DNA from 2 places in the Shewanella spartinae genome. Region 1 is predicted to be linked to the other one. Evidence: predicted binding sites of a transcription regulator. Region 1 holds the regulator's gene; the other holds the start of a gene.
What was found. The regulator LexA, encoded in region 1, represses DNA repair genes until DNA is damaged. The targets are predictions, from matches to a motif close to TACTGTATNNNNATACAGTA.
Positions count from the first base shown of each region.

Region 2: dinG (ATP-dependent DNA helicase DinG) is a predicted target of LexA. The motif match lies at 6,763-6,782, and genes of this name have one in related genera.

Region 1 covers NZ_CP080418.1:131,084-141,648, reverse strand. Annotated here, with positions in the region: gene K0I31_RS00665 (MFS transporter) at 1-185, opposite strand, end outside; gene K0I31_RS00660 (TetR/AcrR family transcriptional regulator) at 176-832, opposite strand; gene K0I31_RS00655 (GNAT family N-acetyltransferase) at 940-1,395, opposite strand; gene cysQ (3'(2'),5'-bisphosphate nucleotidase CysQ) at 1,388-2,200, opposite strand; gene nudE (ADP compounds hydrolase NudE) at 2,254-2,799, opposite strand; gene yrfG (GMP/IMP nucleotidase) at 2,897-3,571, shown strand; gene lexA (transcriptional repressor LexA) at 3,690-4,307, shown strand; gene K0I31_RS00630 (cell division inhibitor SulA) at 4,304-4,813, shown strand; gene coxB (cytochrome c oxidase subunit II) at 5,212-6,777, shown strand; gene ctaD (cytochrome c oxidase subunit I) at 6,787-8,397, shown strand; gene K0I31_RS00615 (cytochrome c oxidase assembly protein) at 8,399-8,968, shown strand; gene K0I31_RS00610 (cytochrome c oxidase subunit 3) at 8,965-9,840, shown strand; gene K0I31_RS00605 (DUF2909 domain-containing protein) at 9,856-10,074, opposite strand; gene K0I31_RS00600 (SURF1 family protein) at 10,073-10,565, shown strand, end outside.
Region 2 covers NZ_CP080418.1:2,950,766-2,961,330, reverse strand. Annotated here, with positions in the region: gene K0I31_RS12980 (DASS family sodium-coupled anion symporter) at 1-5, opposite strand, end outside; gene K0I31_RS12975 (ComEA family DNA-binding protein) at 396-695, shown strand; RNA gene ffs (signal recognition particle sRNA small type) at 868-965, shown strand; gene K0I31_RS12965 (late competence development ComFB family protein) at 1,257-1,535, opposite strand; gene K0I31_RS12960 (histone deacetylase family protein) at 1,587-2,489, opposite strand; gene K0I31_RS12955 (DUF2057 domain-containing protein) at 2,497-3,186, opposite strand; gene K0I31_RS12950 (primosomal replication protein) at 3,196-3,858, opposite strand; gene K0I31_RS12945 (sulfite exporter TauE/SafE family protein) at 3,855-4,628, opposite strand; gene dinG (ATP-dependent DNA helicase DinG) at 4,667-6,739, opposite strand; gene K0I31_RS12935 (DNA polymerase II) at 6,902-9,289, shown strand; gene K0I31_RS12930 (porin) at 9,523-10,565, shown strand, end outside.

The sequences.
Region 1 (10,565 bases):
AACAGGAAGAAAGGCAGGATAAACACGCCGGCGGCGAGGTTAACAAACAGGTTGACGCTGATGGGCAGGCTCTCTATCTGGCTGTAGGTCACCATCAGCAGCAGCACATTCTTGTAGATATTATCGTTGAGCGCGCCCAGACACTGGGTCGCAAAATAGGGGAAAAACCGCTTGGTTAACAACATAACGCCTCCTTGTGATAACCCAATCCTTTAAGTTGTACCGCGAGATGATGACTAATGGCCTGCTCAATACCGATCCCTGGGGCGAAGAGCTTATCGTCCAGCGCCAGACTCACCAGACCATGGACGCCGCCCCACAGGGCGCGGCTCGCCAGTAATAGTTGCTCGGCCGGAAGCTCGGGCAGCAGACGCGCCAGGCATGACTCAATCAGGCCGAACAGCTGCGCGATTAGCTGGGCATGGTGATCGCTCAGCCCCTGCTCCTCCGTCGCCTTTAGCTCGAAGATCAGCTGAAACGCCCTTGGCTGCGCGAAGGCAAATTGCTGATAGGCCGTGGCCATCGCCTCAAGCTGACTCGACTCAGACGCTTGGCTTTGACCGGCTTGCTCTTGAGAGGCATTTGCTTGACAAATTTGGGCTTTAGCAGCCAAGCGCTTATACAGTTCATCCAGGGTCTGCTCGGCAACCGCCAGCAATAAGCCCTGATAGCTGCCGAAGAGATTCACCAGGGTGCTGGGCACATAACCTATGGCCGCCGCCACCTTGCGCAGGCTCAGGCTATCGAGCGACTCGACCTCCAGGTGGCGCTGCACGGCGGCGGTTGCCATCGCCCGGATCTCATCATGAGTATGTTCTTTGCGTCTTGCCATCTCGGCTCCATCGCGCTGTCAATTTGTGCACAAGTTACCAGCAAGCAAAATAAAAAACAATGTTCATAATAAGATTATTTTTCACCGGGTAGATGAAAATTAGGATTTTATCGCTGGAGTATCATGAGGATCCTGTCTTCGCCCGGGCCGAAATAATCGGCCTCCAGCCCCTGCTCGACAAAGCCCAGCTTGGCGTAGAGGTGTCTGGCGGGATTCTCCGGCGCCACCGTGAGTTTCACCTGGGCCACACCATCTGGCAGCGCACTCAGAGACTCGGTGATCAGGCGCCTGCCTATGCCCTGCCCCTGAGCGGCATCATCGACGGCCACAGAGAGGATCCAGGCACAGTCGGCCTGTTCACTCCTGGCCAGCAAGATGTAACCGAGCAGGCGTTCAGCGTTATCGCAGGCGACAAGCAACCCGCTCGGCCAACAATCGAAGCTCTGACGAAAGAAAAAATCCGGGTAGGCATGGTCGCCAAAGAGCCCCTGCTCGAGACGATAGATCGCCGGCAGCTGAGTCTTACAAGCCGCCTCGACACTGATAAGATTAGGATTATTCACCGGTTAACAGCTCATCCCAGGGCAGGTGAGTCGAGCCCACGACGATGAAGTTGGGGTTCTCTAGTGATTCGCGCTCGTTGTAGCTCAACGGCTGCAACTCGAGATCCATTACCTGACCACCGGCCTCTTCGATGATGATCTGCGCCGCGCCTGTGTCCCACTCGCCGGTTGGGCCGATGCGCACATAGCAGTCGGCGCGGCCCTCTGCCACCAGGCAGCTCTTTAGCGCCGCACCGCCAAGCACCACGAGTTCACAATGCTTAGGATGATTGAAGAGCTTCAACACAGATTGAGGATCCTGACGGCGGCTCACCGCCAGACGCAGGCAGGGCTCATCGTCTTTGGTTAGCTGCTTGCTGGCGATACGCACCTCGCCCTTGCTGCTACGCTTGTAGGCACCCAGGCCTGCCACGGCATAGTAAACCACACCCGTCATGGGCACATAGACGATTCCCATGATGGGACGATTGTGCTCGACCAGGGCGATGATCACCGAGAAGTCGCCGCTACCGGCGATAAACTCACCCGTGCCATCGAGAGGGTCTACCAACCAGTAACGCTGCCAATCGGCGCGCTCGGAGAAAGGAATATCGGCATCTTCTTCAGAGAGGACGGGGATCTCTGGGGTAAGGCTGATTAGCTGGGAAGAGATGATCTCATGGGCCGCGATATCGGCAGAGGTCACCGGGGTATTGTCGGATTTCACCTCTTTGTCAAAACTGCCCTCGAGGTAGATCCCTTTGATGGCCTCACCCGCCTCGATGGCAATCGAAATCGCCTGCTCAACATACTCTTCTGGCTTCATCACAACTCCAACAGCCTACATCTGGCAATGCCTAATATGATAATTCGGTTTAACTACTTTAGTTTTAGATGTTTCTGTGCCAAAAACAAGGCGCTAACGCTTCGAGATTCGGAAAAATCATCTTCTAATAACAGCTCAGACCACTGGCTCAATGGCCAGCGTACCACCTCTATGGGTTCGGGCTCGTCACCCTGCAATCGACTCTCATACAGATCTTCGGCGACGAAGATCTGCATCTTGCTGGCAAAGTAGCCTGGCGCCAGGCTCAACTCCATCAGATGGGTCAGCTTACGCGCACCAAAACCTATCTCTTCCTGCAGCTCTCGGTTGGCCGCCTCCGCATGGGTCTCCCCGGGATCCACCAGGCCCTTGGGGAAACCCAGCTCATAGCTGTGGGTACCCGCCGCATATTCGCGTCCCAGCAATAGCTCCTCGCCATGCACAGGCACCACCATCACGGCGCCACGGGCATTGCCCTTCATGCGCTCATACTGGCGCTCGACCTGGTTCGAAAATTTTAAATGCACCTGCTCTATCTGAAACAGACGGCTCTGGGCAACAACTTCGGCATGTAGGATCTGCGGCTTTTTGTCCGGCATGAAACTTCCTGATAAAAATGGCGTTTGCTTAACCACTCAATCTTACTATGATGGGCCTAATCCACAACTCAAACCAAGGAATTTTTTTACTCGCTTTATGTTTCCCTGGAATAAGATAGATACCGTGCTGCTGGATATGGACGGCACCCTGTTGGATCTGCATTTCGACAACCATTTCTGGCTTAGCCTGGTGCCTCAGGCCTTGTGTGAACAAAGGCAGATCCCAAAGGCCGACGCCCAACAACTGGTGGAGGATGCCTACGCCAAGGTGTTCGGCACCCTGGAGTGGTATTGCCTTGAATATTGGCAACAGGAGCTGGATTTGGACATCCTGGCTTTACACCACACTCTGGTGGACAGGATCCAGCTGCGTCAGGACAGCATGCCCTTTCTCACCGCACTGGCCAGACACAGCAAGCGGCGCATCTTGGTCACCAACGCCCATCCCCACAGCCTGGCGCTGAAACTCGAGCATACAGAGCTGGCTAAGGGACTCGATGAGATGCTCTCGAGTCACGCCACCGGCTATCCCAAGGAACACCCACAATTTTGGCGTCACCTGTTTAATCAGTTCTCCTTGGATCCCAGCCGTTGCCTGTTTATCGACGACAGCGAGCCCATACTACAGGCGGCCAAGCAGGCTGGCGTCGGCTACCAGCTGGGGATCAAAAATCCCGACAGCCAGAAGCCTCACAAGCAGTTTGCCGACTTCCCGGCCATCGACGATTATCATCATCTGCTGCTCTCACTTGAGCAGACGCAACTCGGCTAATCAATCACGCTGTAGGCGCTAATCACTTGATGGGATTGGGAGAAAATCTGGTTAATACTTGCACTGTATAAAATACTGTATATACTGACAGGTACTGTATGGAAAGACAGGATTAATCATGAGACCCTTAACCCCGAGACAAGCCGAGATTTTAGATCTGATTAAACGCAATATTGCCGACACGGGCATGCCGCCTACCCGTGCGGAAATTGCGCGTCGCTTAGGCTTTAAGAGTGCCAACGCCGCCGAGGAACACCTCAAGGCCCTGGCCAAGAAAGGCTGCATCGAAATCATGCCCGGCACCTCACGTGGCATCAAGCTGACCCAAGAGGAAGAGCCAGAAGATCTCGGCCTGCCCCTTATAGGTCAGGTAGCCGCCGGTGAGCCCATCCTGGCCCAGGAGCATGTGGAGCAACACTATCAGGTTGACCCTAGCATGTTCCGCCCCAGCGCCGACTTCCTGCTGCGCGTCAGGGGTGACAGTATGAAAGATATAGGCATTCTCGAGGGCGATCTACTCGCGGTACATAAGGTCGAACAGGCAAGAAACGGCCAGATAGTCGTGGCGCGCGTGGAAGATGATGTAACGGTTAAACGCTTCGAGAGGCGTGGCAGAACCGTCTATCTGCATGCCGAAAATGAAGAGTATTCCCCTATCGTGGTGGACCTCACCACCCAGAGCCTGAGCATCGAAGGCCTGGCCGTCGGCGTTATTCGAAATGGAGACTGGCAATGAACAACCTAATGGGCATGGCGCCACGCCATCCAGGGCTGTGGGTCGATCTCGACAGCTCACTTAAGCGCGGCGATGGCAACACTATCTCGACTACGGCAAGTTCTACTCAGGGGAAGCAAGAGCTGCAGGCCCTCACCCCGGAGCTAGCCAGACTCAGTCAGCAGGGACAATGGGTGGTGTTGATCAGCCCACCTAACATAGGCTACAAACAGATGCTGGCCGATGGCGGTGTGCGTATGGATCGCATCCTCTTGGTACACACCAAGGATGAGGTCGAAACCCTGTGGGCGATGGAAAAAGCCCTCACAAGTGGTACATCCAGTGCGGTGATCTGCTGGGCACAAACCCTGGATGCCCGTGACAGTCGTCGCCTACAGATAGTTGCCAAGAATACCCGCGCCCTAGGGGTGGTGATCGAAGATGCGAACGGTCACTTACCTGCCAACCCTTTTCCCCAAGAGGATCTCAGCGGCCAGACCTTGAGTCTGTTCGGTTCGCTACACTGATATTCCGCGCCCCACCTTTCCATACAGACGCCCCGCAAGGGGCGTTTTTGTGTCTGTTTTGTTTAGCAAAATAAAATAAAAGTGATCTTGATCAATATTTAAACAGCCATTAAGTTAGTAAGAGATATCAACGATTATTTGTTATATCGCACAATTTGGTTGTCGGCTTGAGCGGCGAAAATGAACCTGTAATACCTCGCCCATAGAAGCTGAAATTGGTCTGATATATTCAGCCGTAAGTGCAAGCGTGGTCACCACCAGCAGAACAAGAGATTCACCACCGACGCACTTTGAAGTCATCGTTGCTTTTTTGGGAACTGAAGAGTTTGCATAGAGCCGAGACATACTGTGTGGCTCTTCTTTGTAGTTGCCTTCGCAATTGACAGAGGAGAAGTCTAGTGAAGCAAGTGTTGTGTTGTTTGCTGGCGTTGCTATTTACGCCCACCATACTCGCAGCAGATATGCCCCTAAATATGACATCAGGGGTCACAGAGATCAGCAATAAGGTGTTTAGCCTTCATATGACGATTCTCTATATCTGTTGTGCCATAGGCCTAGTCGTCTTTGGGGTGATGATCTACGCCATCATCAACCATAGACGCTCTAAGGGTGCCGTTGCGGCAAACTTTCATGAGAGCACTAAGGTAGAGATCGCCTGGACGCTCGTTCCCTTTGTCATCTTGATCCTCATGGCCATCCCGGCCACCAAGACCCTCATCGCCATGGAAGACCCCAGCAATGCCGATCTCACCATTAAGATCACAGGTTCCCAATGGAAATGGCACTACAGCTATTTTGATCAAGACATCAGCTACTACAGCCTGCTGGCGACCCCCAGAGAACAGATAGAAGGCAAGGAGACCAAAGGCGAACACTATCTGCTGGAGGTCGACAAGCCACTGGTATTGCCGGTCAATCGTAAGATCCGCTTCCTGATGACCTCGGAGGATGTGATCCACTCCTGGTGGGTCCCGGCCTTCGCGGTGAAGAAGGATGCTAACCCAGGCTTTATCAACGAGGCCTGGACCCGCATCGACAAGCCAGGCATCTACCGCGGCCAGTGCGCCGAGCTTTGTGGTAAGGATCACGGCTTCATGCCGATCGTGGTGCAGGTACTTTCCGAAGCCGATTTCGACAACTGGATTGTCGAGCAGGAGGCACAGGCCAGCGCGGCCGCCGCCGAGGCCCAGGCTGCCTTGTCGAAAACCCTGTCGAAAGAAGAGCTGATGACCCAGGGCGAACAGGTCTATATGGCCCGCTGCGCCGCCTGCCACCAGCCAAATGGTGCCGGTTTACCTGGTGTATTCCCGTCACTCATAGGCAGCCCAATCATCAAGGGCCCTGTCGCCGATCACCTAGATGTGGTGCTACATGGCCGCTCCGGCACAGCGATGCAGGCCTTCGCCCAGCAGCTCACCGCCACAGAGATAGCCGCCGTGGTCACCTTCGAGCGAAACGCCTGGGGTAACGACACGGGCGATACGGTGCAGGCAGCCGACGTTAACAAGGCAAACTCAGGCGCATCGAGCGGCGCTAATACAGGAGCAGATACAGCTGCCGAAGCGGTTCAATCTATGCCTACCCCGACGGCCGAATCGAGTGCAGCAGCAAGCTCCGCCGCCGAGGAATCTCAAGCACCTGTGTTAGACGATCTGACCATGGATGAGCTGATGACCAAGGGAGAGCAGGTTTACCTCGGTCACTGCGCCGCCTGTCATCAGGCCACCGGCATGGGATTACCCGGCGCCTTCCCGGCACTCAAAGGCAGCGCCATCGCCACTGGGCCAGTTGAAAATCACCTAAACATAGTGCTTCACGGTAAGCCTGGCACCGCCATGCAGGCCTTCGCCAGCCAATTAACGCCACAGGAGCTCGCCTCGGTGATCACCTATGAGCGTAACGCCTGGGGTAACAACACAGGCGACATGGTTCAGGCAACAGACGTCAATCAACAGGGTCAATAGGGAGGCATTATGAATGCAATTACGCGTGAAGCAGATATGGATGCCACTCATATTGGCGAACATTCGACCCACCATGAGGAGCACCCGACGGGCATAAAACGTTGGCTGTTTACCACCAACCATAAAGATATTGGCACCCTGTATCTCTGGTTCAGTTTCATCATGTTCTTGACCGGCGGCGCCATGGCCATGGTGATCCGCGCCGAGCTGTTCCAGCCAGGTCTGCAATTGGTGGAGCCCAACTTCTTCAACCAGATGACCACGGTTCATGGCCTCATCATGGTGTTTGGCGCCGTGATGCCAGCCTTTACCGGCCTGGCCAACTGGCTGATCCCTATGATGATAGGCGCGCCAGATATGGCCCTGCCGCGGATGAACAACTGGAGCTTCTGGATCTTGCCCTTCGCCTTTGCGATCCTGCTCAGCTCGCTGTTTATGGAGGGTGGCGGGCCTAACTTTGGTTGGACCTTCTACGCCCCTCTGTCGACGGCCTATAGCCCGGACAGCACGGCGCTGTTTGTCTTCTCGGTGCACATCATGGGTATCAGCTCCATCATGGGCGCCATCAACGTGATCGTGACCATAGTCAACATGCGCGCTCCGGGCATGAGCTGGATGAAGTTGCCACTGTTCGTCTGGACCTGGCTGATCACCGCCTTCTTGTTGATCGCCGTGATGCCGGTACTCGCAGGTACAGTGACCATGGTACTGACCGACAAGTTCTTCGGCACCAGCTTCTTCGACGCCGCCGGTGGTGGTGACCCTGTGATGTTCCAGCATATCTTCTGGTTCTTCGGCCATCCCGAGGTCTACATCATGATCTTGCCGTCCTTCGGCATCATCTCCGCCATAGTACCGGCCTTCAGCCGCAAGAAGCTGTTCGGCTACTCCTCCATGGTGTACGCCACCGCCAGTATCGCGATCCTCTCCTTCCTGGTCTGGGCGCACCACATGTTTACTACTGGCATGCCTGTGTTCGCCGAGCTCTTCTTCATGTACTGCACCATGTTGATCGCCGTGCCGACCGGCGTGAAGGTATTTAACTGGGTCGCCACCCTCTGGCGCGGCTCGCTCACCTTCGAGACGCCCATGCTGTTTGCGCTAGCCTTTATCATACTCTTCACCATAGGTGGCTTCTCTGGGCTGATGCTGGCCATCACACCGGTGGATTTCCAGTACCACGACACCTACTTCGTCGTGGCTCACTTCCACTATGTGCTGGTCTCGGGCGCCATCTTCTCCATCATGGCGGCGGCCTACTACTGGCTACCTAAGTGGACCGGGCATATGTACAGCGAGAAGCTAGGCAAGCTGCATTTCTGGTGCTCGGTGATCTCGGTGAACGTGCTCTTCTTCCCCATGCACTTCCTGGGGCTGGCGGGCATGCCGCGACGTATTCCGGACTACTCGATTCAGTTTGCCGACGTCAACCAGATAGTCTCTATCGGTGGCTTCGCCTTCGGCCTGTCACAGCTGATCTTCCTGGTGGTGGTGATAAAGTGCATCCGCGGCGGCGAGCCGGCGCCCAGCAAGCCTTGGGATGGCGCCGAAGGACTGGAGTGGACATTGCCGAGTCCGGCGCCCTACCACTCATTCTCGACACCACCCGAGGTGAAATAGCATGACGGATACTAAGGCGTACTCCAACCGTAAGCTGATCGGCCTGCTGCTGTTAGGTTGCGTGGGCATGTTCGGCTTCGGATTCGCCTTGGTGCCTCTATACGATGTGCTATGTGAAAAATTAGGCATCAATGGTAAGACGCAATCGACTGCTGCCGAATATAAGGCGGTGACCATAGACACCAGCCGCACGGTAACGGTCGAATTTATGGCACAGACCCAGAAAGATATGCCCTGGGTCTTCGCCCCCGAGATGAAACGCATTCAGGTGCATCCGGGTGAGGTGATTCGTACTCAGTTTCACGCCAAAAACCTCTCGGCGCAGCAGATTGTCGGGCAGGCTATTCCTTCTGTCTCTCCGGGACAGGGCGCGGCCTATTTCCACAAGACAGAGTGTTTCTGCTTTAACCAGCAAAAGCTCGATGCCAATGCCGATGCGCAATTACCTTTGATCTTCTATGTCGATACCGAGCTGCCCGAGCAGATCTCGACACTGACCCTCTCTTATACGCTATACAACATCACCGACAAGGGGTACGTAGATGATGTTGAGAAAGGAGCTGCGAAATGACAAGCAAACATGAACACTACTATGTCCCCGCCCAAAGTGCCTGGCCCATCATTGGTGCCTTCGGCCTCTTCCTCATCGCCTATGGCGCCGGCAGTTATGTACAGCAGTTACAGACGGAGCAGACCAGCGGCGGTTATATCCTTACGGCGGGAATCGCCGTTATCCTCTATATGGTCTTCGGCTGGTTCAGGACAGTGATCGGCGAGTCCATGTCTGGCCTCTACTCTAAGCAGATGGATCGCTCCTTCCGCCAGGGAATGAGCTGGTTTATCTTCTCCGAGGTGATGTTCTTCGCCGCCTTCTTCGGCGCCTTGCTCTACGCCCGTACCATAGCCGTGCCCTGGCTCGGCGGTGCCTCGAACAATGCCATGACCCACGAGGTACTTTGGCCTAACTTCCAGGCGGTCTGGCCCCTGGTCACCACACCCGATGGCACCAAGACGGAGGCCATGGGCTGGACGGGTCTGCCCCTTTACAACACCATCATACTGCTAACCTCGTCGGTCACCCTGCATTTCGCCCATGTGAGCCTGGAGAAGAGCAAACGCACCGCGCTCACCCTCTGGTTAGGCATCACCATACTCTTAGGTCTGGCATTCCTCTTCTTGCAGGCGAAAGAGTATGCCCACGCCTACCAGGAGATGGGGCTGACCCTCTCTTCCGGTGTCTATGGCAACACCTTCTTTCTGCTCACCGGATTTCACGGCATGCACGTGACATTAGGGACCATCTTTCTGTTCGTCCTCTTCTTGCGGGTACTGAGGGGGCATTTCACACCGGATAAGCATTTCGCCTTCCAGGCAGGCAGTTGGTATTGGCACTTCGTGGATGTGGTCTGGCTCTGCCTGTTCGTGTTCGTCTATGTGCTTTAGCGACGAATCGAGAGACTAATAGGGTCTGGGGTTGGGGGTGATAATCCCCAGTCCCAAGGCAATCAATAGCAGGAGCACCACCAGCACAGAGAAGAGCACACGCCGCCCCAGATACTGACTCATGGGCGCCTTGCCCTCTCCCTTCACCAAGACAAATAAGGCCCGGCCAAGATTAAAGATAATGAAGACCAATAGCAGTACTAAGACGATCTTAAATAGCAGTATTTCGCTCATGAAGGCTCCCACGATTCGCGGTGGCACGATTTTTCTCGTTTTAGTTACTTTGCTGGTATTCACCATTCTGGTCAAGCTGGGACTGTGGCAGTTAGACAGGGCCGCCGAGAAGCAGGCGCTGCAACAGGCGCTCACTCTCAAGCAGGCCGCCGCGCCACTGGATTATCAGGGTCTGCTCGTCTTAGCCGAGCGCGGGCCCCTCACCGGCTATCGTCTGGAGGTCAAGGCGACACCTGTTGACGCCCCCATCATATTGCTGGACAACCAGGTGTATGAAGGCCGCGTCGGTTATCTTGCCTACCAGGTGATGCGTGTCGAGGCCGAGGTCGAAGCTGAGGTCAAAGCCGACATCCCCTTGCTGATGGTCGAGCTCGGCTTTATCGACAGCGGCCTGGACAGACAGAAACTGCCCCAACTAACCAAACTAAGCCGAGAGGTGGCACTGAGCGGCCGCGTCTATCAGCGAGCCAGCAACCCTCTGAGTCAGCATC
Region 2 (10,565 bases), 1.8 Mb from region 1:
GACATCGGGGTTCCTTAATTATTATTTTGGCGCTCTACACTAGCCTAGCGATTGCGGGGCGCAACTAAATTTTTTCTGTGGCAAAACTACATTTCATACTTTTTCCAGTGTGATTCAGATCGCTTTTTTGTGGCTGTTTGGCGTGTAGGTCACGCAGTGGTGACGTCTGACGATCAATTTTTTTTACGGCGGCTGGGTAACGGGGTGCTAATTAATAACAGACTGAAATAAATTAATATAATTTATTTTGTGATCCACCTCTCGTAGCGGTCGGCGCGGTATGTTTGTCGGTCACGAATTGGCGAAATTTTTGAAGCTGTTCTATGTTTTCGAGGTGGCCGAGGAAAATGGATTGTTGGCCATGAACAGCATAAGGATATTTAAGGAGAGCCCCAATGAAGAACCTACTTTTAGCTGCGTTCGTCGTAGCGTCATTTTCCCTCTTTCCCGCGCTGGCTGCCGAACAGGTTTCGATACCTGCCGACACGGCCCAGGCGAGCCTAAGCCAGGTTAATATCAATACCGCAAGCGCCCAGGAGCTGACTCAGCTCAAGGGGATTGGTGAAGCTAAGGCGTTGGCCATAGTCGAGTACCGAGATGCTCACGGTAAATTCAACAGCATTGAAGAATTAACTCAGGTAAAGGGTATCGGCCCTAAGGTGATCGAACAGAACAAGGCGATATTGGCCCTGTAGACACCCTGAACGTCGATGGAATTTGGCCCGCACTCGCGGGCTTTTGTTTATAGAATGGGCAGTTGGGCCTATTCTGGCGATTACTCTCGGTTATTGACTTGATTGCCGGGCTGCCATAGTAGATAATGCACGCCGTCTTAAGGATTTAATTGCTTAAGAATCTATGGTGACCCTAGGGTCCCCCCGCAATGATAACTTGTGAACTCGGCCAGGCCCGGAAGGGAGCAACCGCAGCAGGCGACTCATGTGCCGGGGTGTTGGCTCTAGGGGAACCTCCAATCCCAACTATTATCAACGAGTTAACTCAGAAATACCCCAGGTGATACACTTGGTGGTACACTCGATGATAAATAGTCTATCTAAAAATCCTCCTTATCTGTTTCGATCTCGTCCACGCAAGGACATCAGACATTTGGTATGCAAGAATTGTCGTGCCTGAGTCTCAGCAAGGTACTTTAGGCAAGAGGGAAATCAGAAAGTCACTCGCACCAGAGACAGATTGGAAGCTGCTGCATGTACATATGACGGCAATGCACCAGGATTATCTGGCTTTCCCCTGGGCTACTCCGCCTGAATCTGCTCTTCCGGCAGTTTTGACTTTAAGAAGGCGCGCGATTTTTCCAGTGCGGTCTGGATCTCTTCCTTCATCTGTTTGAGTTCGTTGTAGTCTTCGAAGAAATAGGTATCCACCAGATGACGTATATAGCGCACCGGCAGTTGGTTTAGGGTCACGCAGCAGAGATCGGCAAGATAGTCTTCGGGTAGCTCGTCAAATAATCCTTCATCAGACAGTAACTCCATCAACAGTACTTCGTAATAATTGCGAATTTCCAGTTGCATAGGTCTCTCCCTCAGGCTTCATTATGGTTTAACTAAGCATAATCTAGTTTGCTACCATATGGCATGAGCGGCAATAAAAACTTGCGCGTGGCGCTCTGCGAGCACCTCTATCTCCTTGCTATAACCCCCGCCGACGACGCAGGCGATGGGAATGCCGGCCGCCTTTGCTATCGATAATACTTGCTTGTCCCTTTGGTTGATCCCTTCTGTGGTGATATTGAGGTGGCCTAGCCTGTCATCCTGATGCACATCGACCCCGGCATCATAAATAATCAGATCCGGTCGATAGAGGCGAATAGCGAGCGCTAAGGTTTGAGCGACAGCCTCGAGATATTCCTCATCACCGACACCGCGGCTCAACTCCAGATCGAGATCTGAGGTCTGTTTGCGGGCGGGGAAGTTTTCCTGGCAGTGAATGGAGCAGGTGTAGAGATTTTCATAGCTCTGGCCCATGGCGGCGGTACCGTCGCCCTGATGTACGTCACAGTCGAAGATGAGTACTGTCTCTATGCCCGCCAGGCTCTGGGCATGCAGGGCGGCGGAGATCAGGTCGTTAAATACGCAGTAGCCGCTGCCAAATTGATAGTGGGCGTGGTGATAACCGCCGCTCAGTTGCAGGGCAACGCCATGTCTAACCGCCAGCTCACAGGCAAGATGGCTGCCGCCGACAGAATAGAGCGTGCGCTCGGTCAGCCGCTCGCTAAGGGGAAATCCCAATCGACGCACCGCCTTGTCGGGCAGACGCCGCTCGATAAACTGCATGACATAGTCGGGACAATGGATAGATTTCAGCCACTCTAGGCTGACCGCCTCGGGGGAGTGAAATGCGGTCGGGTCGACTATCTGTCTATCCAATAGGTATTGATAGAGCGCCTGGTATTTAGTGATGGGAAATCTGTGGTGGTGGGGTAACGCCAGCTGAGAATAGCTGGCGTGATAGACAAGTGGAACCATCTAAAAGTTACAGCTGTTTGATTGCCCAGCTCATAAACTCTTTACGTGTCTTGTCGTCGGCATGTAGCCACCAGTATTGCAACATCTGCTGAGCATGAGCGGCATCGCTTGCACTTGGATTAGCCGGTAGCGTCGCGGGTAAGGTAACGGCTTCGACAGTGCCAACTGGTTGCACTGGCGCAGTAGCATGGGCGGCGACGGCTGTACCTGTCGCGGCTGCGGCTGCTGTTTCGATATCCTGACCCGAGTTGCCGTTAAACAGCTTGCTGACGAAGCTGTCTTCAGTGAGCTCGGTGTGAGTCACCTTGTAGTTGACCGCGCCGCCATCGATACGGCTGATCACTACCGCTGGTGATTTGGCGAATGATTTGGGCTTCTTGATGATCTCGCCTTCGGCCGGCTGTAGGCGGTAATCATAGTCGCCGTCAACCGCCAGGGTCACGATGAAGGGAGATGATTTTACAAAGCTTTCGCTGTCGCTGAAGTCGTCTTGCACCATGTCATGGTAACGGATAGCGATTTTGTGCGTGCCTTGGCTTAGCTCAAGATCAGATTTGTGATTAAACAGGCTGCCTTCTACCTTCTTGCCATCTAGGGCAAGGTATTCGAATGCCATGGGGATGGAGAGGTTGGCAGCCATTGCCGATGAGGCACCAAGCAGAGCGATTAAAGCGGTGATTGGCTTGATTGATTTCATTGTTGCTCCTTAACGATTCTGATGCTTGTATGGGCGTTCGAACGCCTGAATACGATCTTCTATATAGCTGATAGCTTGTCGGCACTTGCCTAAGCGGCGATGGACCAAAAGTATTTCATTTTGCAGTGCAATTTTGTCAGCACTATGACAGTTTTCAAGCTTAGATTGCAAATGCGCAATTTTTTGTTCAAAGGTGTGAACCCAGTTCATATGTTTGTTCAATTCTTCATAGAGCTGGTGGCTGTTATTCATCACGCCGGCCGCGATCCAACTAAATCCGCTCTGGGCATGGCTCTTCTGTCGCCGCTTGCGCGCATGGGCGATGCGAGACGCCTTCTGCTGCTCGGCCGACTTTACCCCAAGCGCCGTGGTATTCAACGCGCGCCTCAGGGCGGTAAACCTGTCCTGAATGCCTTCGCAGGCCAGGGCGATGGTCGTCGCCGAAATATTGCCCTGGAGCAACTTCTCGAGCTGAGCAATCTTCTTACTGAGCTGATCTATGCAGGGGCCAAGCTGAGCACCCGCCTGATTAAACAGATTGTCGTTAAATCGCTCTGTATCTTGCAGCAGCTTACGCTCGCCCTTAGGCAATAGGCTGTCGTGTTGCAGCACCTCTTGCTCTAACTGTTTCAGTTGGACTCGCAGGCGGTGGATAAGTTCATTTGTCTTCATGCCCAGGCTCCCCAGGCCAGATTAATGGCGATGAGTATCACTATGGTAATAAACAGGGGGCGAATAAAAGGCACACCAAACTTGATGGCGGTGCGGGCGCCGATAAATGATCCTAGCATCATACACAGCCCCATCGACAGTCCGACCATTAGATTCACCTGGCCTAATGCCAGAAACACACTCAGTGAGGTGAGGTTGCTGATCAGCGTCATGGCTCTGGCAAGGCCGCAGCTATTGAGCACTGGCAGCTTATATTGAGACACGCTGCTGATGGTCCAGAAGGCGCCGGTCGCCGGGCCGGCAAATCCGTCGTAGAAACCAAGCGGTAGCCCTTGGCGCCACTGCTTAAATTTAGAGGGCGGCTTTACCGGCGGCTCATAGGTGGGGCAGCCCATGGCATTGGGTTTTAGTAGCGTATAGAGGGCCACGGCGATGATAAATAGCGGTAGCCACTTCTCGAGCCATTGATTGTCGATGAGGTAGACCACAAAGGTGCCTATGACAGCGCCGATAAAGGTGGCAATGGAGGCGTGATACCAAAATCTGGGGGTGAAAAACTGCTTGCGATAGTAGGTGAAGGCCGCCATGGAGGAGCCGAAGCTGGCCGCCAACTTGTTAGTGCCCAGCGCCGTATGGGGTGGAATGCCTATGGTGAGCAGGGCCGGGATCGACAACAGGCCACCGCCACCGGCGACGGCATCGATAAAACCTGCGATAAAGCCGGTCGCAGCCAGAATCGCCCAGCTACCTGGGTCGAGTAATAGATCCAATGGTTATCCTATTCGGTTGCTTTCTATTAGATTGCTTTCTATTCAATGACTTGACGAAAGGGAGGCAGGGCATCCAGTAGGGATTTGCCGTAGCGTTTGGTCACTAAACGGCGATCCAATATGGTGATTCTGCCATAATCCTCTTCTTTACGCAGTAATCTACCACAACTTTGGATCAGTTTACGCGAAGCATCTGGGATCGTCAGCTGTAAGAAGGGATTTCCTCCCTTTGCCTTAATGTATTCCGCGTGTGCCTGTTCCACCGGCGAGGTAGGCACGGCAAAGGGCAGTTTTGTGATGATCAGGTTCGTCAGGTAGTCGCCGGGAAGGTCGAGACCCTCTGAGAAACTGCCGGTACCGAAGATGATGCTGACCTCGCCGTTATCGCAGCGCTGCTTATGATCTTGCAGCAGCTGCTGACGGGAGGCTTCCCCTTGGATAAGCAGCGGCGACTTAATCTTGCTTCTGACCAGATCGGCCACCTTCTCCATCTGCCAGTAGGAGGCAAACAGCACTAGGGTTGCCATCTCACCGTCGATTAGGGTGAGGATCTGTTCCGCCAGCTCGTCGGTATAGCGATCGTCCGTGGGTTCGGTGCGCATCTTGGGCAGATACAGGGTCGCGTTCTGCTGGAAATCAAACGGACTGTCCATGGCCAGATAGCGACTGCCATCGTTGATGGAGAGCCCCACCTGATGGGTAAAGTGGTTGAAGTTATTCAGTGCCCTCAGGGTAGCGCTACAGAGGACCACGCCGGCGGCCTTCTCCCACAGCAGGGTTTCGAGCATATATCCCACCTCGATCGGCGAGACGTTAAACAGATAGTCGCTCTGTTTGCCTACCAGGTGCTCGACCCAGCGAGCCATGGGGGCGCCCTTGGCGCTGTCTTCCTTGGCCATCATCTTCCACAACTTCTGCAGATTCTCCAGGCGCTGTAACATGAAGCCTGTCTCGCTCAGTAGCTGCTCCGACTGATGCTTAGGTAGCTCGCCATCTTTAATCGCCTCGTTGAGCAGCACCAGCATCTTGTTGAATTGCTTAAGTGCGCTGCTCGATGCCGTGGCCAGGTTTTCCGCCAGCATGGTCAAGGACGCCGGTAGCTTGCCGTGTTCGAAGCGGATGCGCCGCTCGGGGTTATCAAATTTGGCTGCCTGGCCGTCGCAATATTGGGCGACGCTGGTGAGCAGGCTGGTGAGATCGTTGATGTGATCTAGCATGGCCTGGGCGGGGGCTATGATGTTGTTGCTCTTGAGCTGGTTCTGCAGCTTGGCGCTGGTTTTGCCGACCTTTTCAAGCCAGTCGATGGCGCCCCTGAGCGTTGCCTGGGCGCTGGAGAAGTCTCTGGCCACTATCGGTAGGTGATGGGCCTCGTCGATCACATAATAGAGTTCTTCCGGATCTGGCAGAATCACCCCGCCGCCCAGTTCGAGATCGGCAAACAGTAGGCTATGGTTGGCAATTAGTACGTCCCATGTGTCTACATCTTCACGGGCCTTATGGAAGGGGCAGTGTCTGTGGCTGGCGAGTTGTCTGTGGCAGCTGTGTTTATCGCAGGCGATCTGCTGCCAAAGGTGATCCGGCAGTTGCTGAGACAGTGTGTCTCGCTCGCCGTTCCAGCGTCCTTCGTGAAAGTCTTTCAGCAGGCCTTGTAAGAGCTCGACCTGGCTATGGTCAGGCTTGGTCTGCCACATGGCCATCTGAGTGCCATCATCGCCGCCGATCAGCATCTCAAGCTTAGAGAGACAGACATAGCGCTGACGTCCCTTTACCAGGCCGAAGGTGAAGTTGAGCCCTGATTGCTTGGAGAAGAAGGGTAAGTCCTTGTTGAGCAGCTGCTCCTGCAGGGCAACCGTGGCGGTGGCGATACAAACCTTCTTCTTGTTCGCCAACGCCAGTGGAATCGAACCTAAGATATAAGCCAGCGACTTACCTATGCCTGTGCCTGCCTCGACCACTATGATGCGTCTATGCTTGTCATATTCACCGGCGAGTGTCTTGGAGATCTCGGCGACGATATAATTTTGTTCCCGGCGCGACCTAAAGTTAGGCAGGGCGGTGGCAATCTCTTTGTAAATCGTTCGGATCTGGGTTTTAACGTCGGCAGATAACATGAAGGCTTAGTGCTGGCAAATAATGCTGTACATAATAACAGTGATTACATAGCCTAAGAAGAGTTGAAGCAAGGAATTCACGACTTATTTGTTGTCGTGTCACCTAATGTATTGAAATTAATTGGATAATAGCCAGGATTGCATGATTTAAACACCCCGCTGGTGAGCGTAAAAGGGCGGATCTTAACCCGTCACCATCAAGGCAGCGAATTACACTATTACCTTAGTACGGCCGAAGGGCCAGCTCGGGTCATTGTGCCCAATGGCGAGCGCATCTGTTTTTGTCGCACTCAGGATGAGTTGAGCCTGCTCGGCGGCAACCATGAGAGTGGGGTACGCAGCGAAGCGCTTAACTTGACCACCTTCGACGATGAGCCGGTCAGCGCACTCTATTTCGCTAATAATCAAAGCTATCGTCATCTCAGTCGTATCGCCGCCGATAAGGGGATCTCTCTTTACGAGTCTGAACTCAGGGCCGAGCAGCGTTATCTTATCGAGCGTTACATAGCCTTAGACGTGGAGTTTATTGGCCACTGGCAAAACCAAGCACTAGACACGCCAACGCTCATCGCCGAGCGCGCCAGACGCAGTGAGCTAGATATTAATCGAGAAGTTAAACTGGCTGTGGTCTCGCTGGATTTCGAATGTGCCATGGATGGTGAGCTTTTTAGTGTCGGGCTGTACGGTCAATCGGCCAACGGCGAGTGCTATCAGCAGGTGATCATGGTGGGGGAGACATGTGACTCGCCGCCAGAGTATCTCGAGCTTGTGCCCAATGAGGCTGCGCTGATTAAGGCGCTGCTTGACTGGTTTAAGCTCAATGATCCCGACATCATTATAGGTTGGGCGGTTGTGACCTTCGATCTGGCGCTCTTGTATCGCAGGGCCAAGGTGCTCAATATTCCGCTGACGCTTGGCAGGCTAGGCAATCAGCTTTCTTGGCGGGTCGATAACAAATATCGACCGGAGACCTTAATCTTGCCTGGGCGTGTGGTGCTCGATGGCATCGACTGGCTCAAGGCGGCCTTCTATCAGTTTGACAGTTTTAGTCTGGAATCTGTCGCCAGAGAGTTACTCGGTGAGGGGAAGGCGATTCACAACGTCAGTCACCGCGCCGAGGAGATAGCGACCCTGTTTCGTGAGGATAAGGCGGCGCTGGCCCAGTACAATATTACCGACTGTCGCCTGGTGTGGGAGATCTTTGCCAAAACCGATCTGTTGGCATTTGTGATGGAGCGTTCGCGTCTAACCGGCTTAGAGCTTGGCCGCGTTGGCGCCTCGGTGGCGGCGTTTAACAATCTTTATCTGCCCCATCTGCACCGCGCCGGCTATGTCGCCCCCAGCGTGCCGGTCAGCGATGGCATAGAGAGCCCAGGCGGCTATGTGATGGACTCTAAACCCGGCCTCTATCAACATATATTGGTGCTCGATTTTAAGAGCCTCTACCCGTCGATCATCAGGACGTTTTTGATTGACCCAAAGGGGTTGGTGGAAGGATTAAAAGCAGAGGCTAATGCCGGGGTAAAGGGAGTAAGAGAAGGCAATGATACCGTGCCTGGCTTTTTGGGCGCCCAGTTTAGTCGCAACTCGCCTATTCTGCCCGGCCTTATCGCCAGCCTGTCTGCCAAGCGCGAAGAAGCCAAGCGCGAAGCCAATGCCCCCCTGTCGCAGGCGATAAAGATCATCATGAACTCCCTATACGGCGTGCTGGGGTCTCGCGGCTGCGTATTCCACGATGCGCGCCTGGCAAGCTCAATTACCCTTAGGGGTCATGAGATCATGAAGCAGACCAAGCAATGGATTGAGGCGCTGGGCTTGACCGTTATCTATGGCGATACTGACTCTACCTTCGTGCATATCTCCTCGCCCGAGCGTGTCGGTGATATCGATGCCTTTGCCAGGGAGTTGGTCGCATCGATCAACGAGAAATGGCGACTCAAGCTCAAGCAGGAGTTTCAGTTAGATTGTTATCTCGAGCTTGAATATGAGCGACATTTCGAGCAGTTCTTCATGCCGACACTGCGTGGCTCTACCGAAGGCTCTAAGAAGCGTTATGTGGGCGCCTACCTGCAGGAGGACCAAAGCCTCAAGCTGGTGTTTAAGGGGATGGAGCAGGTGAGGAGTGACTGGAGCCCCTTGGCGCGGGAGGTACAGGCCGAGCTCTATTATCGACTGTTTGCCAAGCAGGATGTGCTTGGCTATTTGAAACAAATTGTGGATGCGCTGCAGCGGGGAGAACTCGACGACAAGCTGATTTTTTCTAAACGCCTCAGGCGCAATATCGAAGACTATACCGCCAAGTCATCACCCCATGTGAAGGCGGCGACTCTTTGGTGTCAACGAAGTGGCGATGACAGTCATGGCAAGCGGGGCGAAAAAATAAGCTATCTGATGACACAAAACGGCGCAGAACCTGTACAGCATCTACTCGGAAAGATCGATTATCAGTATTATCTGGATAAACAGATCGCCCCCATTTCTGATCCCATACTTTCAATTTTAAACACTAGTTTCAATAATCTTGTGGCCAAGCAAATGTCGTTAATTTAGTTGTTTTCTGGTTGTTGAGATAGTGATGAGTTGTTAACGTTTGGTGTAAAGTCTGAGTTTTCTGGAATTCTTTAGTTAACTTGGTGAAAAATAGCGCCGTTATTGTGATATTCGTCTTTGAGGGAATGCTAATCTTTTGCTAGTCTTTAGCTGAAATTGGAACGAAATAAAACAACGGAATGTCGCACAATAAGATAAAGCAAACTGAACATAACAAAAGGTTAGACTAACAGATGAAGAAGAGTGTAATAGCAACAGCGTTAGCGGCTGTCATTTTTGTCCCCGCTGCATCCGCTATCGAAATCTATAAAGACGATAAAAATGCGGTAGAAATTGGTGGTTTTATTGATGCCCGTGTTATTAACACTCAAGGTTCAACTGAAGTGGTTAACGGTGCGTCACGGATCAATTTTGGTTTCACCCGTGAGATGAGCGACGGCTGGAAGGCGTTCACTAAGCTGGAGTGGGGTGTGAACCCATTCGGTAACAGCGAAATCGTTTACAGCAGTGAGAGTAACTTCGAATCTAAGAGCGGTGACTTTCTTAACAACCGTCTCGGTTATGTCGGTATCGCCCACGATCTCTATGGTAGCCTGACCATAGGTAAGCAGTGGGGTGCTTGGTATGACGTGGTTTACAACACTAACTACGGTTTCGTATGGGACGGTAACGCTGCCGGTGTTTACACCTATAACAAGGCAGATGGTGCGGTAAACGGTGTGGGTCGTGGTGACAAGATCGTTCAGTACCGTAACAGCGTAGGTGACTTGAGCTTTGCGGTTCAGGCGCAGCTAAAGAACGATAAGTTCTATACCTGTGAATATGATCCTAACCTGTCTACCGACTGTAAAGAGCGTTGGGACAGCCAAGATCCTGTCTTAGATTCAGAAGAAGTTAAGTACAACTACACCTATGGCGCGTCTGCGACTTATCAGGTTAACGACAAGCTTTCTGTCTCTGCTGGTATCAACCGTGGTGAGTTTGATGTCACCTTCAGAAAGACCTCAGAGCAGATCACCGCAATCGACGTGATCTACGGTATGGGTGTGACCTGGGGTAACTGGGACGCCGACGGTTTCTATGGCGCGGCTAACTTTAACAAGAACGAGAACCACGATACCGATAACCTGGGTCGTCTGATCAAGGATTCATACGGTGTCGAAACACTGTTCTCTTACAAGTTTGATAACGGTTTCCGTCCCTTTGTTTCTTACAACATCTTAGATGCCGGTAAGGACTATGTGATCCAGCCTAACAACGTTGACCCTAACTCTTC